One region of the Companilactobacillus zhachilii genome, then DNA from elsewhere that is predicted to be linked to it. Evidence: riboswitches for the same ligand, from Rfam matches in the RefSeq annotation. Region 1 holds a riboswitch; the other holds the start of a gene.
What was found. A riboswitch is a leader RNA that binds a small molecule or an ion and turns the genes downstream of it on or off. The one in region 1 is predicted to bind FMN.
Positions count from the first base shown of each region.

Region 2: another riboswitch for FMN. It lies ahead of D1B17_RS06900 (ECF transporter S component); the one in region 1 lies ahead of ribD (bifunctional diaminohydroxyphosphoribosylaminopyrimidine deaminase/5-amino-6-(5-phosphoribosylamino)uracil reductase RibD).

Region 1 is NZ_CP031933.2:1,337,751-1,349,846, reverse strand. It holds gene ribA (GTP cyclohydrolase II) at 1-639, opposite strand, end outside; gene D1B17_RS06150 (riboflavin synthase) at 632-1,237, opposite strand; gene ribD (bifunctional diaminohydroxyphosphoribosylaminopyrimidine deaminase/5-amino-6-(5-phosphoribosylamino)uracil reductase RibD) at 1,237-2,283, opposite strand; FMN riboswitch at 2,406-2,538, opposite strand; gene D1B17_RS06140 (TetR/AcrR family transcriptional regulator) at 2,868-3,428, opposite strand; gene D1B17_RS06135 (SIR2 family NAD-dependent protein deacylase) at 3,588-4,568, shown strand; gene D1B17_RS06130 (hypothetical protein) at 4,558-5,409, shown strand; gene D1B17_RS06125 (glycerophosphodiester phosphodiesterase family protein) at 5,496-6,332, opposite strand; gene D1B17_RS06120 (UPF0158 family protein) at 7,084-7,488, opposite strand; gene D1B17_RS06115 (aldo/keto reductase) at 7,668-8,663, shown strand; gene D1B17_RS06110 (Cof-type HAD-IIB family hydrolase) at 8,718-9,542, opposite strand; gene D1B17_RS06105 (helix-turn-helix domain-containing protein) at 9,629-9,835, opposite strand; gene D1B17_RS06100 (NAD(P)-dependent alcohol dehydrogenase) at 9,984-11,027, opposite strand; gene D1B17_RS06095 (aldo/keto reductase) at 11,039-11,890, opposite strand; gene D1B17_RS06090 (NAD(P)H-binding protein) at 11,906-12,096, opposite strand, start outside.
Region 2 is NZ_CP031933.2:1,514,608-1,526,703, forward strand. It holds gene D1B17_RS06875 (tetratricopeptide repeat protein) at 1,252-2,502, opposite strand; gene D1B17_RS06880 (HU family DNA-binding protein) at 2,572-2,847, opposite strand; gene der (ribosome biogenesis GTPase Der) at 3,034-4,347, opposite strand; gene cmk ((d)CMP kinase) at 4,363-5,022, opposite strand; gene D1B17_RS06895 (LysM peptidoglycan-binding domain-containing protein) at 5,088-6,257, opposite strand; gene D1B17_RS06900 (ECF transporter S component) at 6,340-6,891, opposite strand; FMN riboswitch at 6,962-7,082, opposite strand; gene D1B17_RS06905 (pseudouridine synthase) at 7,436-8,158, opposite strand; gene scpB (SMC-Scp complex subunit ScpB) at 8,145-8,672, opposite strand; gene D1B17_RS06915 (segregation and condensation protein A) at 8,693-9,418, opposite strand; gene D1B17_RS06920 (RibT protein) at 9,418-9,810, opposite strand; gene xerD (site-specific tyrosine recombinase XerD) at 9,822-10,742, opposite strand; gene D1B17_RS06930 (CvfB family protein) at 10,755-11,624, opposite strand; gene D1B17_RS06935 (NAD(P)-dependent alcohol dehydrogenase) at 11,991-12,096, shown strand, end outside.

The DNA.
Region 1 (12,096 bases):
GTAAGGTTTAATCTGTGCATTTTCCTGAAACTCTCGATACTTTAAAATATCGTTAATAGTCAAAAAATTGAGCTTATTTTGTTTGGCAAATAATTGTAAATCTTTTGTTCTAGCCATGTGACCATCTTCTTTAACAATCTCACAAATATAGGCCACTGGTGTAACTTCAGCAAGTTTGGCCAAATCAACCGCTGCTTCAGTGTGTCCGCCACGAGTTTTGACCCCACCATCTTTCGCAATGAGTGGAAAAATATGCCCTGGATGATAAAATCTGTCCCAATTACTTGTCGGATCAGCTAGAGTCTTGATCGTATCGGCACGGTCATAAGCTGAGATGCCTGTCGTAGTTGTTTTAGCATCCAAACTAACTGTGAAAGCTGTTCCAAAAGCATCTGTCCCGTGGGAAATCATTGGTTCCAGAGACAATCTTTGTGCCACTTGTTGACTCATCGGAACACACAACAATCCTTTGGCCTGACTGATCATTTGGTTAACTGTATAAGGCGTCGCAAAGTCAGCCAACCCAACCATATCTCCTTCACCTTCGCGATCAACGGCATCAGCGACAACTACTAATTGTCCTTGTTTTAAAGCTTTGATTGCTGATCCAACTCTTTGAATATACTCATCTTTACTCATAGTCAACTACCTCATTATTCATTTTCACGACATATTTACCTAAGATATCAGTCTCAATGTTTACTTTTTCTCCGGATTTCAATTGTCCTAAGATTGTTTCTTTTAACGTGTAAGGAATCAAGGCTACTTGAAACCAGTCTGATCCAACAGCAACAACCGTTAAGCTGACACCGTCTATTCCAATAGAACCTTTTTCGACAATAAATGGCATTTGGCTAGAATCTATTTTTAAAGTAAATACCTTAGAACTCGACTGTTCTTCAATTTTAGTTACTACAGCTGTCGTATCAACGTGTCCTAAGAGAAAATGGCCGTTCAAGCGTTCCGTCACTTGTAGAGCCGGTTCCAAGTTAACTAGACTGTTCAATTGCAGCTCATCGAAAGTAGTTCTCTTTAAAGTTTCTGGCATGGCATCAACCCAGAAGTCGTTATTTTGAAATTTAGTAATCGTTAAACATACTCCGTTGATCGAAATACTTTCACCAATTGCAAAATTCTCAGGGTCAATCAATGATGATGCAATCCTAATTTGTTCAGTTCCATGATTATCTTGCAGTTGCACGATTTTTCCTTGTCCTTTGACGATTCCTGTAAACATCAATACACCCTCTTTGCAGAAATTTTGATATCTGATCCTAATTGAGTAATTTGTTTGAACTTGAAATTCATCATCTCGGAAATTCCTGGTCCCCAAACACTTGGTAACCCAGTTCCCCCAATCAACTTCGGCGCAATATAGACAATTAAATTATCGACTAAATTACTTTTAACAAAGTCGGCATGAATATGACTGCCGCCTTCAATCAGCAAAGATTGAATTCCTTGTTGGGTCAAAAAATCAATAATTTTTCGTGGCGTCCAAACTTCATCAACTAAAACGTGAATGTTTTCTGGTAAAACTTGTTCATTTTTGTGATTAGTCAAAATATAGATGGGACCCTTTGTCTGAAAAATGGCTTGTTGTAAATCTAATTTTTGAGCATTATGAATCAATACAATCCTAAAAGGTGGAAATGCTGGATTCGACCGTATTGTTAATTTAGGATCATCAACTTTCAAAGTGTTTTCGCCAATCAAGATAGCTTGGTTCATCTGTCGTAATTTTTGAGTATCTTGAAAGGTATCCTTGCCAGTTAACATAGTGCGGTAACCATCTTTTTGATTGATTTTTCCATCCAATGACATGGCATACTTCAAAGTAATGAGTGGCCGCTGATTTTGAAAATAAAAATTATAAGCTGGGTTCAGTGATTCACTATTATCCAAATTGGTTACTTGAATATTATGCTGTTTCAGACGTTCAACACTTTTTCCCGCAACCAGTGGATTAGGATCAATTTGACCAATAACTACGCGCTTAAATCCCAGTTCAATTATTTTATTGACGCATGGTGGTGTCTTTCCTTGATGGCTACAAGGTTCTAAGGTCACATAAATTGTCGCTCCAGCGGCCTCTTTCTCATTTTTTAAATGACTAATGGCATCAATTTCAGCATGATTCTCACCAAAACGATGGTGATAACCTTTCGCTAAAATCTGACCATTTTTAACAATAACTGCACCAACTAAAGGATTTTGCCAAGTCTGACCCAATCCTTTTTTTGCTTGGTTTATTGCTATTTCTAAATACTGCTGATCTGTCAATCTTATTCACCCCACAAAAAAAAGGTCCCGCAAAAATGCGGGGCCCCATTATTTTTATTAAGCCAAATAAGACTTCTTTCGAAGACAATCTTAAATAAACGTACTGAGTACGAAAAAATCTTATTTTTCTTCTCCCATCCAGACTATACTGTCGGTTCCAGACTCACACTGGATCCACCGCAAAACGCGGGTCACGGACTTCAACATTTAGTTGTTACCGTCGGTCGGGAATTACACCCTGCCCCGAAGAAATCATTATTCAGTTTTCAAAAGCGATATTATCACAGTAAAAATATAATTGCAATGCGAGTTATTTAAATATGCCACCTCCAAGAGCAAGAAATTCAGGTCGCTATGGGGACCGTCTTGAGCCAAGGTCTCAAGACTCGATTTTGAACTTCGCAAAGTACGCGAATTTCAAAATTCGTTCCGTGGTGTAAGCACTAAAGTGCTAACGCCACCTGCACAGCGACCTAAATTTCTTGCTCTTTCCGGCTAGTCCATTGTTTGTTTTTGAATCAATATTTAAAATATTATTTTGCTATCAATGACTAGTGATTCCTAGTGGGCCAAAGTCCATAGATTTAACGTTCATGAAAGGCTTTATAACCACTTTCCACAAAATAATTCATTAATTTTACATCGTGTTTCCAGTCGGCTGTTCTTTGCCAATGATGTTGATAATTTACGTAAAATGAACCACGCAAAGTGTATTGAAACATCAAATCAGCATCTTTTTGATTGAGATTAGTCTTCTTCATAATATCTGGAATCATTCTGTCCTTTTCATGTGAATAAATTCGGCCGATAATATATTCGGTCAAATTAGAGTCCATGAACAAAGCCTGATATTTACCAGACTTAGCCACTCTTTGACATGCTGGAATAAATGACTCATCGTTAAATGGTCCATTTTCAGAAACTAACTGAAAATCAAGTGCATCATCTAATACCGCATTTAACACTGCGGTTATATTATCAAAATGCAAGTAAAAGGTCGTTCGTGTAATATCGGACCTTCGACATAACTTTGCTACAGTTATTTTTGAATATCCATTCTCTTCAACTAATTTCAAAAATGAATCCTTCACTATTTGTACGGTGTACAAGGTTCTACGATCAATTTTTCTGTTTATATTTGTCATTTTAAACTCCATTACACTTTCCCAGTTATGTTTAAAAAAATACAAATTCGTAATAACTGTTCTTAACTTTGATTCCCCATTAGTTAAAATAAACTTTATTAATTTCGTTACACCGTGTCAAGAATTTAATTAATAAACAACTTTTTGGAGGAAATCTTCATGATTTTTTATGAACAACTAGTTTTACAAGCACAACAAAGTTTTCAGAGTAACTATTCCACCTATGCGCAAGGAAAGACGCCCATAAAATTAAGCACTAAACAACCTGAAAAATATGAAACACAAATTGATCAATTTAGCAAAATGCTTAACGATGCAGAATATGTTGTAATCGGTGGTGCATCAGGATTATCAGCTGCTGGTGGCGGTGATTTCTATTACACTGATACGCCATCATTTTATGAAAATTTCGGAAAGTTTTCAGAGAAATATGGTTTTAAAGGTGCTTTCGCTGGTATGCAATATCCCTTCCCTAATCGTGAAACTTACTGGGGATACTTAGCAACATTTTTACATACAACTTTGAATGCCCCAGTCAGACAACCGTATCAGGATCTAGCAACAATTTTACAAGATAAAGATTTTGATATTGTAACTACTAATCAGGATACACAATTTATAAAAGAATTTGACGAGACTAAAGTTTCTGAAATTCAGGGAGACCACCGTTTCTTTCAATGTTCTAACGCTTGTACCGATGATGTTTGGGATGCAACTAAATCAATCGACCAAATGATCCAAGCTATGGGTGATGACACTCAGATACCGACTGACTTAATTCCCCATTGTCCACACTGTGGTGCTGAAGCGTTCCCATGGGTTCGTGGCTATGGTAATTTTTTGGAAGGAAAAAAATACCAAGAAGAATATACTAAGATTTCCAATGCACTTTTAAGTCATCAAGGTGCTAAAACATTATTCATTGAACTTGGAGTTGGACGTATGACACCTATGTTCATTCAAGAACCCTTCTGGACTTTAAGCTACAATTTACCAAACGCTAGTTATATTTCCGTAAATCGTGACAATGCCTTTTTACCTGAACAACTAGAAAACAAAGGTTTAGCCATGCAAAACGATATTGCTAAAGTATTACACGACGTCCGAAACCAGTTAGTTGAGGCTAAAAATGACAAGTAAATTAAATCAAGCCAAACAAATTTTAAATTCTGCTCCCCACGTTCTAGTCACTGCCAGTAATGGTTTTTCAATCGGTGAAGGTATCAATATTTTCCAAAATAACGACGATTTCCAAAAAATCCTAGGCGATCTCATTCCCAAGTATCATTTTAATTCTATCCTTTCAGCATTATCATATCCGTATGATAATCTTTTGGATGCTTGGCAAGTCTGGGCTCGTTTAATAAATTATTTTGTTGGAAATTATCACATCAGTCCACAAATGCAATCTTTGAAACAATTACTAAAAAACAAGGATTATTTAATTGCCACATCTAATGGTGAATATCACTTTAATCTCGCTGGTTTCAATGACGAATCCGTTTTAGCTACCGAAGGTGATTGGGGAACGGTTCAGTGCTTTGGTTCACATGATAATAGACAAGAAATTAAGTCACTACCAATTGCTGAAAAAATCCTCGCTGCTGACAAAGAAAATCAGCTTACCTTTGACTCATTACCTAAGTGTGAAACTTGCGGAAATATACTATTGCCTCATCTACCATTCAATGCAAAATATCTTAAACCCGTTCAAAGTCAAGAGAAGTTTTCGGCCTTTCTAAATTCAACAATTTCTATGCATAACCCTTTAACTGTTTTAGAATTGGGCGTTGGACAAAATCATCCTAATTTGCGCAAACCAATATTCGACATGCTGGCATTAGCTCCACAAGCCAATTATATTATCATCAATCGTGACCACATCGTTATTCCAGATTCAATTAAAAAGCAAACTATTGAATTTTCAGGAAATATTGAAGATGTTTTACGAGATCTTACAGCGCCACAAAGCACAATTTAAAAATAAATAACCATCTATTTTCAACCAATTTTAATGTAGGTCGAAAATAGATGGTTATTTGGGTTTTATTTACAATTACCTAAGTCTTAAATTAAATGACTTCTGTACTCGTTCAATACATCTGGCCAATCAGTTTGAATCGCATTGATTCCAAAATCTAGTGTTTTCGTCCAGCTTTGATCCATCCCTGACAATAGTGCTAAATTGTCGTCCAATCCGCCAAACAAAACATTCTTATCATTCAATCTGATACTGTTGCTAAGAAACATGTAATCACCATTGCGATATTTATCAAAAGACGGTGCATTAACTAGTTCAAAACGTAAACCTTTTTCAATAATTTCAAATCCAACAATATTCAAATTAGGATAATCAGCTAGAACTTCTAATTCCTCTACATTGGTGACAATCGGAAAATATAAATATTGCACCGAATGATTATTCAGTTTTTCTAAATACTCACGTTTAACTGGTGATTTCAAGATAAAGTATTCTCGCATCACTTCATAATTATCTAGCTCTGGCAAGAACGTATCCCAATAATCCCATGATCGATCAATATTTAAGAAGACATCATGATTTATATGGTTATAGAAATAATCGAACGTTTCGACAGACTTAGAAATCGTATCGCCTAAAGCATTTCTAAAATGTTTAGAGTTAATCTCAGCTGTCGAAAGCTCTTGAATATTACGATTTTCATCCAAAAGACGTTTTTCTCCCCCATCGTGGAAAACGAAGAAGTCGTTATCAGTCGACATAGAAATATCCATCTCAACAATATCAGCATGTTGCAGTTGTGAAACTTTAACCGCGTCGCTCGTATTCTCAATAATGTTTCCACCATGTGAACCACGATGAACAATAATTAAGAATTTATTCTGATGTAGTTTCTTTAAAAATTTACTCGGATTAACTTTCATGTTTCTTCCTTACGTATAAAATCATTTGTTCAACATTAACAGAAGAATATCTTGTTGCGATTCTTTCTCCCACCATGATGTGATTACATCATAACATCACGAAAAAAAACATGTTGGCTAAAATATACGAATAAATAACTAAATTTAAAAAGTGCATTCAAGTTCTAAACAAAGCTGGTATTGTCTTTAAACATGCGGCATCAGCGGGTAACAAAACATAACTTTTTCCACTTAAAACAAATGATTCTAGTAATCAAATATCGGATTACTAGAATCGTTTAATTTAATATTCGAAAATTAAACATGTTCGTACTACTCTCTTTTCCCCGATAAATCCACCGAAAAGAAATTTCTAATAGCTTTTAGTGCTACGATATTTATGATAAATATAATAATCTTGGAGATATCATAAGATGCGAAAAAGATTAAGACGGCTACTAATAATAGTCTGGGTTATACAAATAATACTGTTTATATTAATAGCAAAAAAAGCAGGCTTATCTAGTGTCACACCTATTTTTGCTTACAATCGACCACAAGGTGTTTTCGGATGGACTTTCATGATAACTTTATTGTTATCAGCCATACATATGATTTATTACCATCTAATTGAACCAACAAAATAGCTAAAAGGGCAACCAGATAAATGATTTGGTTGCCCTTTTTAGCTATTTAATATTACAGCAAGAAAAATCAATACAATTTCACCTGAAGACAATTTTTAGTAATTGATTTGTAAGTTCCTTTAGTATCATTTATCTATAATATTAAGCTTATTTTCCTCACACCACGCACAAGCAATATTTTTATAAGTTGCATCTTGAAAATCGTACCATTCTTGTGTGATGCCAAATTGGTCAACTAAATTACGAAAATAGTGAAATGCTCCGCGACCATTAATGGCATTCTCAAGTTGGCTTTGTTGCCCTTCATCTTTAAGATTCCAAATGAATTCTTCCATAATGTGATAATCATTTATATCATATTTAGAAGGCAACATGATATGACTATCAAAATCATCTTCAATATCATCGGCTTCCTCATCGTCATACTCCGAAGTAAAAGAAATAGTTTGGGTCTTTTTATCATAATAGTAATTTACATCATCCCCTGCACCTTTAATTGCTTCAAGAACTTCGCTAAATTTTACATTCATCGTTTGATACCTTCTTAATTATTTAATTCAATATTATTAGACTAATCTGACGTTATATATAATACTCCTATTAGATATGCTCCTAACTCTTCTTTATACTAATCAAAATCAGTTATTATTGAGTAACCGTTTCCACTGTATTACTATTGAATGGTAAGAATAATCGGGAGGTTGAGGATATGTACACTGCATCAAAAAATCGTTATGAAAATAATTCAGTTCGCCACGCTGGTAAGACTGGTTTAATGTTACCACCAATTTCGCTAGGATTATGGCGTCACTTCGGTAGTGCTGATCCATTTAGTGATCGCCGTGATGTGATTTTACATGCTTTTGACAAAGGGGTATTTCATTTTGACGTTGCTAATCACTATGGTGACGGCAATGTCGGTTTCGGTAGTTCCGAGGAATTACTGGGACAAATTTTGAAGAATGATTTGAAACCTTATCGTGATGAACTAGTTATTTCCACTAAGGTGGGCTATGAAATTCATGATGGTCCTTACGGAATTGGAACTTCACGCAAGTCACTATTACAAGGTATCAACGATTCCTTAGCTAGACTTAATTTGGATTATGTTGATATTTATTATGCTCATCGTTACGATGATAAGACTCCAATTGAAGAGACCGTTAGAGCATTAGATGATATCGTTCGTTCTGGTAAAGCTTTATATGTTGGCGTTTCAAACTATGAAGTTCCTGAATTGAAGAAGGCCATTGCCTTATTCAAACAACTTGGCACCCCATTTGTTTTAGATCAAATGAGTATGAATCTTTTAAATGACCACGTAGAAAAAAGCGGAATTGCTCAAGTGCTTCGAGACAATGGCGCTGGTGCAATCGCCTATGGTCCACTTTGTGAAGGACTATTATCTGACCGTTACCTTGGTGGAATTTCAAAGGATTTCAATATTCATCATACAAATGCCAGTTTACTCGATAACGGACCGGAAGCATTAGTCGCAAAATTGAATAAATTAAACGATATTGCCAAGGAACGTAACCAAACACTTAGTCAAATGTCATTAGCTTGGTTATTACGTGATCCCGTTGTTGCCAGTGTCATTATTGGAACAACAAGTAACGACCATCTGGACGAAAATCTCAAAGCACTAGATAATCTCCAATTCTCAACTGATGAAGTTGAACAAATCGATAAATTAATCAAGTAAAAAAATGAACTCTTAACTGAAATAATAATTCAGTATAAGAGTTCATTTTTTTATTTATTTCAAAACAAATTTATCGATAACTTCAGCCAAAGCATCTTGGTTATTATTGGCCTTTGTCACATACTTAGCAGCAGCTTTCACAGTATCAATTCCGTTAGCAACACTGACTGGTAGACCCACTACTTTTAACATTGGTAAATCATTACTATTATCACCTGCCGCAATAATCTCTTCTGGCTTGATATCAAGTAATTTACCCAATTGAACTGAGGCACTACCTTTATCAATTCCAGCCGGATTAAATTCAACATAGCGACCGGAAGAAAAAGTAACCGCCAATTTACTTGCATCGACTTTGTTTAAAACAGCATCACGCATTGCCTTACGTTCGTCGACCGTTGGTAAAGCCATAATAACTTTCATAATATTTTGGTCCTTGAATTGATTAAATTCAGGCTCGTCCATTACTTCATAAGATACGCCACGTGTCTTCAAATAATTTGAATCATCACTTGTTGGATTATAAATATACAATTTATTTTGCGTATAGACATGAGTAGCCGCGTTGTGATCAGCTGCTCCAACTTCAAAGACTGCTTTGGCAACGTCAAATGGCATCGCATTGATAATTAATGGTTTATTATTTTTATTTTCTAAAACTAACCCACCATTATATGAAATTGAATACTCATTCGGTTGGTCACGTAAGTGCATTGTTTCTAAATCATTTTGAAATGACGTATAGCTACGACCGGAGTTTACAACAAAATGAACCCCTTTAGCTGTAGCCGCTTGAATTGCTTTAGCATTTTTATCAGACAAACTTCCATCATCATTCATTAACGTTTCATCAAGATCACACACAATCATTTTATACATAGTAAAATCCTCTCACCTTTAAAGATTACCTATTAACCTTATCGAAGTATTATTGTAAACGCAACCATGAGAATTTCCCCATTCCACTATTTATTCATGATTTTCATTCGGTACTGTTTTGGTGTCGTACCGAATGACTGCTTAAATCGTCTACCAAAATAACTCGCAGTTTGGAATCCACACGTATCAGAAATATCTGCCAAAGTCTGCTTTGAATCCGTCAAAAGCATTGTCGCCAGCGACATTCGATAATCATTCAGAAACTCATTGGGAGTCTTATTAAAAGACGACATCTATTACGATAATAATAAGAAAGTTCTTCCAGACATTATTGAAAAACAATTTGTCTATTTAGTTACAAAAAAATCTCAGTAATCCGATTTTTGATTACTGAGATTTTTGACTTCATACTCGAAACCAAGGTATATTTTTTCATTTTCTTTAATCTAAAGTACTCATATCAATCACAAATCGATAATGTACATCACTATCTATCACACGTTGATAAGCTTCTGGAACATCGTCAATCCCTATCATTTCAATCATAGGTCTAACATCATTTTCAGCCGCAAAATTTAACATTTCTTGTGTCATGGCAATGCCACCTACATTGGAAACCGTCATCGTAGCCTGTTTGTTAAACATATTTAAAATATTAAACTCTTGTTCTTCTGCCGTTAAACCAACGAAACAAAAGATACCATTAACATTCAATAACTTTAAGTAATTATCTAAATTCAATTTAACTGCAACTGTATTTAAAATAAAATCAAATTTTCCTGCTAATTTATCAAAATCTTGATCAGATTTCAAAATTTCATAACTAGTGGCCCCAAATTGATTAGCTTCATTACGTTTGCTTTCGGAATGACCCAAAACAGTAACTTCTGCACCCATTTTGCTAGCAAACTGAACTGCAATATGACCTAAGCCACCTAATCCGACGACTGCGACTTTGGAACCCTTACCAACACCATAACGTTTTAATGGATTATAAGTCGTGATTCCTGCACACAACAAGGGACTAGCATCCGCTAAATCAAGATTATCTGGAATATCCAATACAAAATGATCTTTAACAACTAATGATTGTGAATATCCACCAGCGGTGATATTACCTTCATAATCTGGGGCATTGAATACTGCGACAACACCCTTTTCACAAAACTGCTCTTGTCCCGCTTTACAATATTTGCACTTACCGCAAGAATCCACGAAACAACCTACCCCAACACGGTCACCAACTTTGTGATCTTTAACGTTTGCGCCAACTGCACTAACTATTCCTGTAATCTCATGTCCTGGTACAACTGGATGTTGAAAACTATCTATCATCTCAACCTGAGCAATATCTGAATGACAAATACCACAATATTTTATATCAATTGCTACATCATCAGCTCTTAATGAACGTCTTGTTATAACTGTATGATGAAATGAATCAAATGCTGAATGATCTGCTACTAAAGCTTTTACTTTTTCCAATTTATTCACTCCTATTGTTCAAATGTAATTCCATGTAAACGATAAACCTCATTCAAATCATGAATATTCAAAATCAAAGGTTTTCTTTGATCAAGATGTTCAATTTGAATGATATCTTGTTGTGACAATTCAAAATCATCAATATCAAAATTCTGTTGAATACGTTCTAAATGAACCGACTTCGGAATCGCAATGATATGACTTTGATACAACCAACGCAAAACTACTTGGGCTGGTGTTTTACCATATTGTGCTCCAATTGTTGCCAAAATTTCATTATGGAAAATACCTTGCCGACCTTCCGCAAAAGGTGCCCAAGCCATTGTTCTAATTCCATAACGATCCATAACTGAACGTAATTCTTTTTCTTGCCAAAATGGATGCATTTCCACTTGATTGATAGCTGGAACTATTTCATGTGTCAAAATCAAATCTGCCAAACGATTGGCTTCAAAATTGCAAACGCCAATTGCCTTGATTTTTCCAGCTCGATAAAGTTCTTCCATCGCGCGCCAAGCCCCATGATAATCGCCATAAGGCATATGAATTAGATACAGGTCCAAATAATCTGTTTGTAAATTTTCTAGTGTTTTGGCAAAGGAAGCCTTCGTTTTCTCGTAACTAGCATCCTGAATCCATACTTTTGATGAGATAAAGATTTCATCACGTGGCACACCGCTTTTCTTAATAGCACTACCAACAGCAGTTTCATTTCCATATGTTGCAGCGGTATCTAACAAGCGATAACCAGTTGTAAATGCATCAATAACACTTGTCTCACATTGTTTTAAATCAGTTATTTGAAACACGCCATAACCTTTAGCTGGCATTTCAACACCATTGTTTAACTTAATTGTTTCCATTAGATAACTTCCTCTCTACATCCAACTTGGTTTATCACCATCAGTATTGGGCTTATTCAAACCAATACTTTCCTTCTGATATTGTTCAGGGGCATTAATAACCTTTAAAGCAAAATCAGCCACACTGGCACGCGATACTTCTGTTCCAGTTAATGATTGATTTAAAGTTTTTTCTTCATAATCAATTTCGTCATTATTAGTTAACC
Region 2 (12,096 bases), 180 kb from region 1:
TTTCTCACCCTAATTATTCTTTAATGGGGAGTTAAATGTCCCCGATTTTTGTTTATTTTGTTCATTATTTGCTCCAATAGGGTCTATAAAGATAGCTTTGTTTAGCGTCATTGATTTCATTCACATTAAGGATTTGACTAAAAGTAGCTTGCATTCGAAGTTTGTCGATAAATTTCATTTTAATTCCTCCTTTAATTCGTGCCCAAGAGTATAAAAAAAGCGCCCCTGCAACAATATGCAGGGACGCTAATTTGCGCGGTACCACCCAAAATTCAAATGGATAGACTAGTCCATTTGCTCTTTACTCCCGAAACGTGGGACACGTGATCTTGATTTTGTATTTCATAAAAATACCCTGCATGGCTCGCACCAACCGCCAATTCTCTGAACACCCAGATATTTTATTACTTGCGTTAAAATCAAAATCAATTTATGTAAGTAATCTTAGCAGAAGTTTTTTAGAATGCAAGAGTTTTATTAGAATTAATTAATTTTAATTTAATTTTTCTAATATAAATCCAATTAAAAACATTGTACTATTCATGGGTGCTGGTTTAATATGCCGCCTCCAGTAGCAAGAAAATTAGGTCGCTGTGGGGACCGACGAAAGCCAAGGTCTTTCGTCTCGATTTTGAACCTCGCAAAGTACGCGAGTTTCAAAAGTCGTCCCGTGGTGTAAGCACTAAAGTGCTAACGCCACCTTCACAGCGACCTAATTTTCTTACTCCTTCCGGCTAGTTCATTGTTCGTTTTTGAATCAATATTTAATAACTTTAAATATTATTCTGCCATCGATGAATAGAATAGTTGGATATAGAATATGTTTTAAATCTGTTAACTACTCTCGAGCATCAAAATAAAAATAAGGCCAGTAATCCGATTTATTTTTTTCAACCTTGGTTATTGAAAAGAATATAAAAAGAGCTAGATATTTTTTTCTTGGTATATATCCAGAAAAAAAAGCATCTAGCTCTTTTGAAAATATTCAATTTTAAATAATGCAGTATCTTTTCTATATGAATCAGAGTTAGTTACATCATATAAAAAATAACAAAAATATTAGTCTCTGGGTGCAAGAAATGTTGGCTGCAGTGCAGGTGGCGTTAGGACTTTACTATTACACCACGGGACGAGTTTTGAAATTCGCGCTTTTTGCGAAGTTCAAAATCGAGCCTGGAGACCTTGGCTCCATGCGGTCCCCACAGCGTCAACGTTGCTTGCACCCAGAGACGGCAACTGACAACCTAATACTTAGTCATTCATTTGATCTAACAAATTTTGCATTGCTTCATTGTTTGGATCTTGTTTGAGATAAAGTGCTAATGCTGGTCTCAACACATCGTTATTACCTGTACTACGCAAGATTTCAATTAAATCTGATAAATAATCAAGATTATCTTTAAAATCATCGAGAACTAACAAAATATTTTCTTGAGCATCGTTAACATCATCTGTTTCAAATTGTGACTTAGCCAAGTTCCATGTCAATTTAGGATTATTATTAACGTCACGTCCAGATAGTAGGTCCAAATTAGCTTTGAATTGACCTTTTGTAATGTAATAATCACTCAATTTAACAATTAATGGTAATGGATTTTCAACTTTCTTGATACCAGTCTCCAAAATCTTAACTGCCTCTGCTGAATCCTCTGCAGTTCCGGCATCAAAAGCGATTTGATACAAACGATCATCTAATTCATTCAAATTCAAACCAAGTTGAGCATACTTAAAGGCATCTTCATTCTTTTTAATATTCAAATAATCCTCTGCCAAAATTGGATAAGCGGTTGGATAATCACGATTAGTTTCCAAGAGTTTTTCTAAAATGGCAATAGATTTATTATAATTCTTCACTTGATTATATAAGAACCCTAATTGGAATTGTGCGTCTTCATTTAATTCCAGAGCATTCAATTTCTCATATTCACTAATGGCAGCTTCGTATTGACCATCCCCTGCTAAAGAACTAGCTTTACGAAAGACGATTGAAATTCCTGAATAGTTCTTAATACCCATATCAAGCAACATATCATAATACGTTAAGGCCTTGCTAAATTTATTCTCATCGAAATAAACTTCTGCCAAGGCAAATTTAAAGACTTCCTCATCGGGGTATTCACGGATACCGGTAAGAAGTTTTTGTTCGCTAACTTCATAGAGACCTTGTGATTGATAAATATCTGCAGAAACCAAGAGATTTTCGGCATAAGCAGGCGAATCTGGTGCGATTTGAGAAATATAATCCAACGCTTGGTCACTATCACCGTCAGAAACAGCAATTTCAGCCAATCTAGAGAGGATTTGACCCTCAGTAGGGTAAATGGTTAGAAGATGGTCATAAATCGTCTTAGCTTGCACTGAGAGGCCACGACTCATCAATGTCTCTGCCAATGAAAATTGGGTTTGGTCGTCATCTTCCAAAAGTGAATCTTGAATCAAACTATCAACTTGAGAAAAATCTCCATCATCAATTGTTTGAATAACTTCATCTGCTTTACTCAAAATAATACCTCCAATATTTTTGCGTAAAAAAAGACGGTCATCAGACCGCCCCTTTGATAGTTAAATTAATTATTTAACTGAATCCTTCAAAGCTTTACCAGGTTTGAATGCTGGAACTTTGCTTGCAGGAATTTTAATTTCTTCGCCAGTTTGTGGGTTACGACCCTTACGAGCAGCACGTTGACGAACTTCGAAGTTACCAAAGCCGATTAATTGAACTTTGTTACCTTCTGATAAGTTTTCTTGAATTGTTTCGAAAACAGCATCAACAGCAGAAGTTGCATCCTTCTTTGTCAAGCCTGTTTTACTTGCTACACTATCAATAAGTTCAGCTTTATTTGCCATATGTGAATACCTCCGGAAAATTGTAAAAATTTTAGAACACATGAACTTTTATTAATGCGTTCATTATTCTATTTACAAAAATACCATAGCAACGCCGTTGTGACAAGCATTTACCGTTTTTTTTACGATAATTCTTCTAAAATATAATTATATTTATAAAAACGGATAAAATACCGTCGTTCTAGCCTATTTTCGTTTTCTAGGAAGAATCTTAATTGGTGTTCCCTCAAAGTCAAAAGTTTCTCGCAATTGGTTCTTCAAGAATCTTTCATATGAGAAATGCAACAATTCAGTTTCATTCACAAAGACAACAAATGTTGGTGGTTGAACTGCAACTTGCGTCATATAGTAAATTCGTAATCTCTTACCATTAACTAATGGAGTTGGAGCAATTGAAGTAGCTCTCAACAAAAGATCATTCAAGACTGATGATTGAATACGACGTTCACGATTATCATAAACTCGTTCAACCAATTCAGGGATTTGATCAAGACGTTGATTCTTAGTTGCTGAAGTAAAGAGAATCGGAGCATATGCCAAATATTGAAATTCGGTTCTTATTTGATTTTCAAAGTCCTTCATCGTATTAGTATCTTTTTTCAAAGTATCCCATTTGTTAACGACAATGATGACACCCTTACCGGCATTGTGAGCATATCCGGCAACACGTTTATCTTGTTCACGAATACCTTCTTCAGCATTCAAAACAACACAGACGACATCAGATTTATCAATCGCACTCAAAGCACGTAAAACTGAGTACTTCTCAGTATTTTCGTAGACCTTACCACGTTTTCTGATACCTGCAGTATCAATCATAGTAAAGTCTTTATCAAGCTTTTCATCATGATACTTAGTATCGATTGCATCACGCGTTGTTCCTTGCATGTCGGAAACAATAACACGTTCATCACCTAAAATGGCGTTAACTAATGATGATTTACCAACATTTGGACGACCAATGAAACTAAACTTAATCGTATCATCCTCTTCAGCCTTATCATCATTTGGAAATGCCTTAACGATTGCATCCAATAAATCACCTAGGCCAGTACCTTGGGAGCCAGAGATTGGGTTTGGATCACCAAAACCTAATGCATAAAAATCATAGATATTTTGACGTTGTTCAGGATTATCGGCTTTGTTAACAGCTAAAATAACTGGCTTGTTTGTCCGATAAAGAATCTTAGCAACATCTTCATCCTCTTTAGTTACACCATTTTGACCATTAGTGATAAAGACGATAACATCAGCTTCATCAATCGCAATCTCAGCTTGTGTTTTAATTTGAACGGACATTTTTTCACCGCTCATTTCAATACCACCAGTATCAATTAAACGAAATTCTTTCCCTAACCAACTGGCACGGGAATAAATTCGATCACGTGTAACACCGGGTGTATCTTCAACAATCGAAAGTCTTTCATTAATAATTCGATTGAAAATTGTAGATTTCCCAACATTGGGGCGCCCTACTAACGCAACTACTGGAACAGACATATTTTGCCTCCCTGCTTACTTATGTTCATTAACTATTTCAGTTACTCGCTCAACTACTTGTTCAATGGTCATATCAGAAGTATCAACTTCAATGGCATCGTTTGCTTTCTTTAAAGGTGAAATTTCACGATGTGAATCCTTATAATCTCTGGCTGCAATCTCATCTTGCAACTCCTTCAAAGGTGTATTGATACCACGTTCAATATTTTCTTTAAAACGTCTTTGCGCCCGAACTTCAACACTCGCAATTAAAAAGATTTTGACTTCAGCATTTGGTAAGACAGTTGTCCCGATATCGCGACCATCCATAACAATATCTACATCATTGGCCATATCTCTTTGCATTTCAACTAATTCAGTTCTTACTTCCTTGATTGCAGAAACTTGTGAGACATTATTAGTGATCTCTTCAGTTCTAATTGCATCAGAAACATCTTCATCATCCAAAAGAACATGTTGGCCATCTTCCTTATTAAGAAAATGAATTTTATGTTCTGACATTAATTTTAAAATATTGAGAGTATCACCATAACCTACATTATGCTTTTTTGCAAGTAATGTTACTGTACGATACATTGCGCCGGTATCACAATATACAAAATCTAATTTCTTTGCAATCAACTTAGCAATTGTACTCTTTCCTGCTGAAGCTGGACCATCTATAGCAATTTGCATTAATTTCTCTCCTTAATAAAAGGGCCCAGACAAAATTGTCAGAGACCCTACACTTAAACTTAAATTTATTTAACTCTTAGTGTTGTACCTGGTGTTAATGTACCAACATTTCCATTCATACTCTTTAATTGAGCAGTTGTTAGATTGTTGTTGTATGCAATTCTAAACCAGTTGTCACCAGCTTTGACAGTGTAATATGAGGCACTATTACTGTTATCAGTTGATGTCGATGTAGAATTATTGGTTGAATTGTTTGCTGAATTATTATCAGAAGCTTGTTGATTACTTTGTGATTGTTGTGAATCAGCATTGCTTGTTGTTTGATTACTGTTTGTACTGTCAGAAGCTGTATTGTCTGAGGCGTTACTGTTGTTGTCAGCATTAGAAGCGTTATTACTATTAGAACTACTCTTCTTATTTTCTGATTCTGCGGCTTTCTTAGCGGCAGCAGCCTTCTTTTCAGCAGCGGCTTTTTTATCGGCAGCTTCTTTAGCAGCTTTCTTCTTAGCAGCAGCCTTTTTGGCTGCGGCCTTTTTCTCTCTAGTAGCTTTATCCTTATTCTCAACTGATTTTGTTGATTGGGTGCTATCTAGATCACCACTACCACTACCCTTAACAGCGTTGATCACTACGGGTGTAAACATAATCACGATCAAAGCAATAACTAAGGTAACAACTAAGGTATGATTACCACGTTGCTTCTCCTTTGAAACTGCACGTGAAACATGTCCGTCATCATCTGTATCAGAATCAAAACTCTTTTCCCAAGGCTTGACATCTTCTTGGTCGGTCTTGGGTTCGGCCTTAGATTCAGCTGCTTCTGGTTCAGAATCAGCATGAGACTTAGCCTCATCAGTTTTCTCTGAATGTGATGGCATAACTGGTGGTACTGGAACAAACTTAGCATCATTGGAATTATCAAGATCTGAATCTTGTTTTGCTTCACTTAAATGATCATTGCTTTCTTCAGATTGAAGATGATCTTCAGCTTCAGGTGCTGATTGATTATTTTCGGCAACGTTATTAGCGTCACTTGGTTCAGCACTTGCTTGTGGAGATTCATCATTAGAAGTTTGAGCATCAGAAACGGTATCATTTGTTGGTGTGTCACCATCACCTGTATTAATTAGATGATATTTTTTCAAATCCTCAAGACTGACAGATCCCTCTAGTCCTTGAGTGGATTTAGGAACACGTGAATCGCCAGACATATTGTTTTTATCATTATCGGCCATTAAAAACCAACCTCCTAATTTCTATCTCTTAAAGCATATCATAAAAGTTTAAAATTTTTCTTTAAAGATTTATAAAATTTCCCTATTTGATAGCAAAATGACCTTTAATTCGAGGATAAACGATAATTACGGCTGCTGATAAGATTAATGCCTTAACAATATTGAATGGAACTACGCCTGTAGCAACATATTGTGCTAGATTCATATTTAACTTCATCCCGACAACATTCATGTACAATGGCATAACTACTAAATAGTTCAAAACCGACATAATAATGGTCATGGAAGCTGTCCCGGCAATAATTGCCATCGCTCTTTGATCTTTTTTCCAGAAATAATTGAATGGTATTAATAACGATACTGAACCGACAAATGCTGCACCATTACCAATTAAACCAGCTACACCACTACCAGTCACAATAACATGGACCATCGACTTAATTAAAGCTATCAAAATTCCTCCCACAGGTCCATATGCAAAGGTCCCAATGATAGTAACGACATCACTCAGGTCAACTTTCAAAAAAGGCATCCAAATCAAAATTGGAAACTCGAAGAACATTAAAATTGTTCCCAATGCTGCAAAAATTGAAACCCCCACGATTGCTTGAAACTTGTATGTACTCTTTCCCATTAGAATCAACCTTCCTCAATCGATTTCCAAAGAAAAAAGGCCTATTTTGGGCACACCAAAACAGACCTTACTCTGTTTTCTTTCATCTAGACTTTAACTATCGGTATGGGAATCAAACCCATTCGGCCAACCTAAGTTGGGTCGCGGACTATACCGCCGGTCGGGAATCTCACCCTGCCCTGAAAACCAATTTATTAAATTTTATACTCTCAATATAGCAGATATTGGGTAAATTACAACTAATCAATATTCATAACGTCTATAACTAAATTGTATACGTTTGCAAAAATCTTGTAAATTATCAATTATCTCCAATATTTTGACTAACATTTTTAAAGACATTGCTAACGGCACAAACACATAACGACCAACCAATTAAGCCATTTTTCATAAAAATATGCGCAACTTAATTGTTTATAAACGCAAAATATTCAGAAAATGTGCAGAAAGTGTGCAGTTATGAAAAAAAGGTGAAATAAAACATAGCTTTACAAGCATGTTTTATTTCATCTTTTATAGTCACAGGATAGTTGTTTCCTAGTCCCTACTTGTTCTTTTTCAATTCTGCCACTTCTTGGCGTGTCAAATCACGATATTTACCAGAAACTAAACCATCTAATGTCAAGAATGAATAACTTTCACGGGCCAGTTTTTCAACCTTATGTCCGACTGCATCAAACATATTCTTAACTTGATGGTTATGGCCTTCATGAATTGTAATCTTAACAATTGACGAGTTTTTCTTCTTGTCTTTTGACATGACCTTTACTTTAGCCTTAGAAGTTGTATATCCCTTTAATTTAATACCATTTTCTAGCTTCTTGATTTCTTCGGTTGCCAAAATACCTTCAATTTTAGCAACATAAGTCTTATCAACGTGATAGCGTGGATGCATCAAATGGTTAGCAAACTCACCATCATTGGTTAATAACAACAAACCAGAAGTATCATAATCTAGTCGACCGATTGGATAAACACGTTCTTGAACATCTTCTTCCAATAAATCGGTAACAACTTTCCGATCTTTATCATCTTTTACCGCTGAAATAACACCACGTGGTTTGTACATTAAAATATAACGTTTCTTTTCTTCTTGTAAAGGCATCCCATCAACTTCAATTTTGTCATGATTGTCGACTTTAACGCCCATTTCAGTAACCACTTTATTGTTAACTTTAACGTGGCCAGTTGCAATCATCTCTTCTGACTTACGACGTGAAGCAACTCCTGCGTCAGCCATGAATTTTTGTAATCTAACTTTCTCCATTAATATCTCCCATATTTGAATTATCTTCAAATTTTTCTATTTTTGGTAATTCTTCGATACTTTTAATTCCAAAATAGTCAAAAAACTCATCTGTTACAACATATAAGTTAGGATGTCCTGGGACATTCTTCTTACCATTTTCCTTGATCAGCTTTCTCATCAACAAAGTATTCAAACTACCAGAACTTTGAACACCACGAATCTCGTCAATTTCTATTCTTGTGATCGGTTGACGATAAGCAATTATTGACAACACTTCTAAGGCCGCTTGGCTCAACTTAGAACCAAGACCGGCTTTAAAATACTTTGTTAGCAATTCTGCAAATTCATTTTTCGTAACTAGTTTATAAACATCATTGAAATCAACCAACTGAATTCCAGAATCAACGTCGGTCATTAATTTAATTTTTAGTTCTTCAATATTTTGACGCAAGGCAGCACTATCGATCTCCAAAAGTCCTGCTAGGTCTTTTTCTTTGATTCCCTGATCACCGGCAACAAATAATAGTGCCATTATCTTTGCTTGATACACGTTTAATTCCTCAATTCAATAAATAATTCACTTTTAAAATCGGCTTGTTGAACTATCACCAATTGCTTGCTAGCTAATTCCAAAATTGCCATAAAGTCTGTTACGATTTCTTCAATATTATCATGTAACTTCAATAAAGCCTTAAATGTCGTACGTTTAACAGTCTTTAATTCGCTCATGATATTATTCGTCGCATCTTCAATTGACAACGTTTCATTCTCAATCGTTTCAGTCTCTGGTTGACGATTCTTTTTTTCCCGCAACAATTCAGCATACGTTGATGCTAAGTCGTCCAACACAACCGAACCAGGCTCTAAAAATTGTTCTAATTGTGTCGTCGGTAAACTTACTTCTTTATCGAGCTGCTGCTTTCTGACTTGTTCCTTTTCCTCAAAATAAGCCGCTACACGTTTATATGTTTGATACGTTAACAATTGCGAAACTAATTCATCACGAGGATCATCAGCTTCAAATTCGTCATCAATTTCATCTGGAGCTTGTGGTAACAGCATTTTACTTTTAATTGACATCAAAGTAGACGCCATCACCAAATAGTCTCCGGCAATATCCAGTTGTAAAACTTTCATACCGTTCAAATAATCAATGTATTGCTGAGTAATTTGTGCAATTGGAATATCGTAAATATCTACTTTTGATTCTTTGATCAAATGCAACAACAAGTCGATAGGGCCTTCAAAATCTGTTAAGACTAAATTTAATTTTTGCATCAATCTGTTTCTTCCATGTCTTTATCTTTTTCGAGTTTCTCTTTATTTTTACGCCATTGAATCAACTCTGCATTTAAACCGAAGTTGGCCAAAATAACCCGCTTAGGAGACTTTTGTTGAATATCATCAAAAATCTTAAAAATATTGCTTTGAGAACGATAAGACGGATTCAATGAAATATATTCAACAAAGACCGTTCGCTCTGAAAAAGACAATGCCACGATTCCAGAGAAATCATCTAGGTTACTTTTCCATAAATAAAGTTGCCGATTTTCGTCTTCTGAATAAAGTTCCAGTTCTTGTTCCAAATTATCTAAATCTTTGAGGTCCGTGATGTATGATAAAAACCCCATTGCAATTTTTTTATTCTCATCACTATATTTATTAAGCATTGACTCTCCTCCTAAGCACGTGGAAATGATTCATTATACACTTGTTTCATATGTGTTTTGTTAACGTGCGTGTAAATTTGGGTAGTCGAAATGTCAGAGTGCCCCAATAATTCTTGAACAACTCTCAAATCGGCGCCATTTTCTAATAAATTAGTCGCAAATGAATGCCGCAAAGTGTGCGGTGTGACATCTTTTTTTATCCCAACCTGGGCGATATACTTTTTAATCATTCGCCAAATAGATTGTCGGGTTAGCTTTTTGCCACGGAAATTCAAAAAGACTTCTTTTTGGGGACCATACTCGGCCACCAATTCTGCCCGTGTTTCCGCAAAATACTTCTTTAACCAAGCAATCGCTGTATCACCAATTGGCAACAACCGTTCTTTATCACCTTTACCTAATGTCTTAATTAACTTCAAGTCCAAATGTAAATCATCCATACTTAAATTAACTAGTTCACTGACACGCAATCCGGTTGCATACATGACTTCAAAAATGGTCCGGTCACGTACACCAAGAGAAGTTGATACATCAGGTGATTCAATCAAGGAGTTAACTTCGTCCATTGATAAAACAACTGGCAAATGTGTCCCTTTTTTAGGAGCATCCAGCTCATTCATCGGATTGACTTTAACCTTGTCAACAATTTCCATCCACTGATAAAACTTACGTAGTGAAGAGAACATCCGCATTTGGGAGGTCTTTGACTTATTCATTTTATCTTGCTCGGCAAAAAATTGCGTTACTACAAAGTGATCTTCCGGATAAAATTTAATCTGTCTCTTTTCCAAAAAACTACTAAATTCTAAGATATCTGTCTGATATGAAATAATCGTATTTTTTGATAATCCCCGATCTAAGCGTAAATAACGCGCATAATCGGCAATCATATCAATCATAACTTGATTTTTGATAGATAATTTATCACTCATAAATTATCACCTCTATTTTAGATACGTGTAGCCATCTTTTTGCTCAATTTTACGTTGTTTCATCAAATTACCGAGCGCACGTTTAAAGCTACCCTTACTAATACCAAAATATTCACGGATTTCATCTGGATCACTCTTGTCAGTATAGGGCATCTTATTGTCACGTGAATGCTCTAAAACAGCCACGATCATCTGTGCATCGGGAGTAATTTCTTCATAAGCGCGAGGCTTCATTGATAAGTTTAAACGTCTGTGACTTGAACCAATGACCCGTGCTTTGACATGTTGTCCAATATGCAAAGGTTGACCTTGCTCAGTCTTATGAATGAAAGCCATGTAATAACTGTCAGTCATAACAAAAGCTCCAGATTCACGAATGGCAATAACTGTTCCCTCTTCATCTTTATTCAACAAAGTTTTCATTTCACGTTCGGGACTACGAGCAATTTGGGTGTAAAGCTCAATATCGGCTAATTTCCCCCATAAACGACCCTTATGATCAATTTCTAACTTAACCATCAAGTTATCGCCCTTTTTAGGCCATTCATTATGTTCAAGTGGTAAATCATCCAAAGAAACTACAAAGTCTTTATCTTCCAAACCAACATTAACAAAAACACCTAAGTCAGTTCGAACATCTGTTACTTCCGCAAAATCCCAAACACCTTGTGTAATAAAAGGCATAACGGTTGTCATTTTATTTTTGTGAGCTTGATTTTCATATACAAAACCAGCAACTTCATCGCCAAGTTCTGGTATTTCAGTTAATTCATTAAGATCTAAAGCAAACGTGTATCCTTCGATTTGAACAAATGCTTCATCTTTATTAAGGTCAGTTACTGTACCAGACAATACTTGACCGTATAATTCTGTTATATCCATTTTTCACCATACTCTTTTGTATTTAACGTGTTGTGCCAGTTCATATATTTCATAATTTAATGAATTTGAAATAAACAAAAGGTTACAATTAATCGTTATTTGCACTGAAAAACTAGCCTGAAAGAGCAAGCAATATCTAACAAGCACAACATGTTATTTAATCAGTATATATCTTACCGTATTTGAACGTTACATAAAACTTATTTCGACGTTAATTTGAAATTAATTTTCGACAATTTTTCAATAATATTTATAAAATTTAGCTTTTTTAAAAATACAAGATTGAATTTAGTTATTATTAGTGAAATAATTTTCACCGTGGTAAACGTTTTCAATATATTATTTATCCAGAGAGAGGGATTTTGTATGAGAATTAAAGCTGCTGTTGTTGATAAAGTAAATGATCCATTTGTAATTAAGGATGATGTCGAATTGGCTGATATGACTGACGACGGTTTACAAGTTAAAGTCG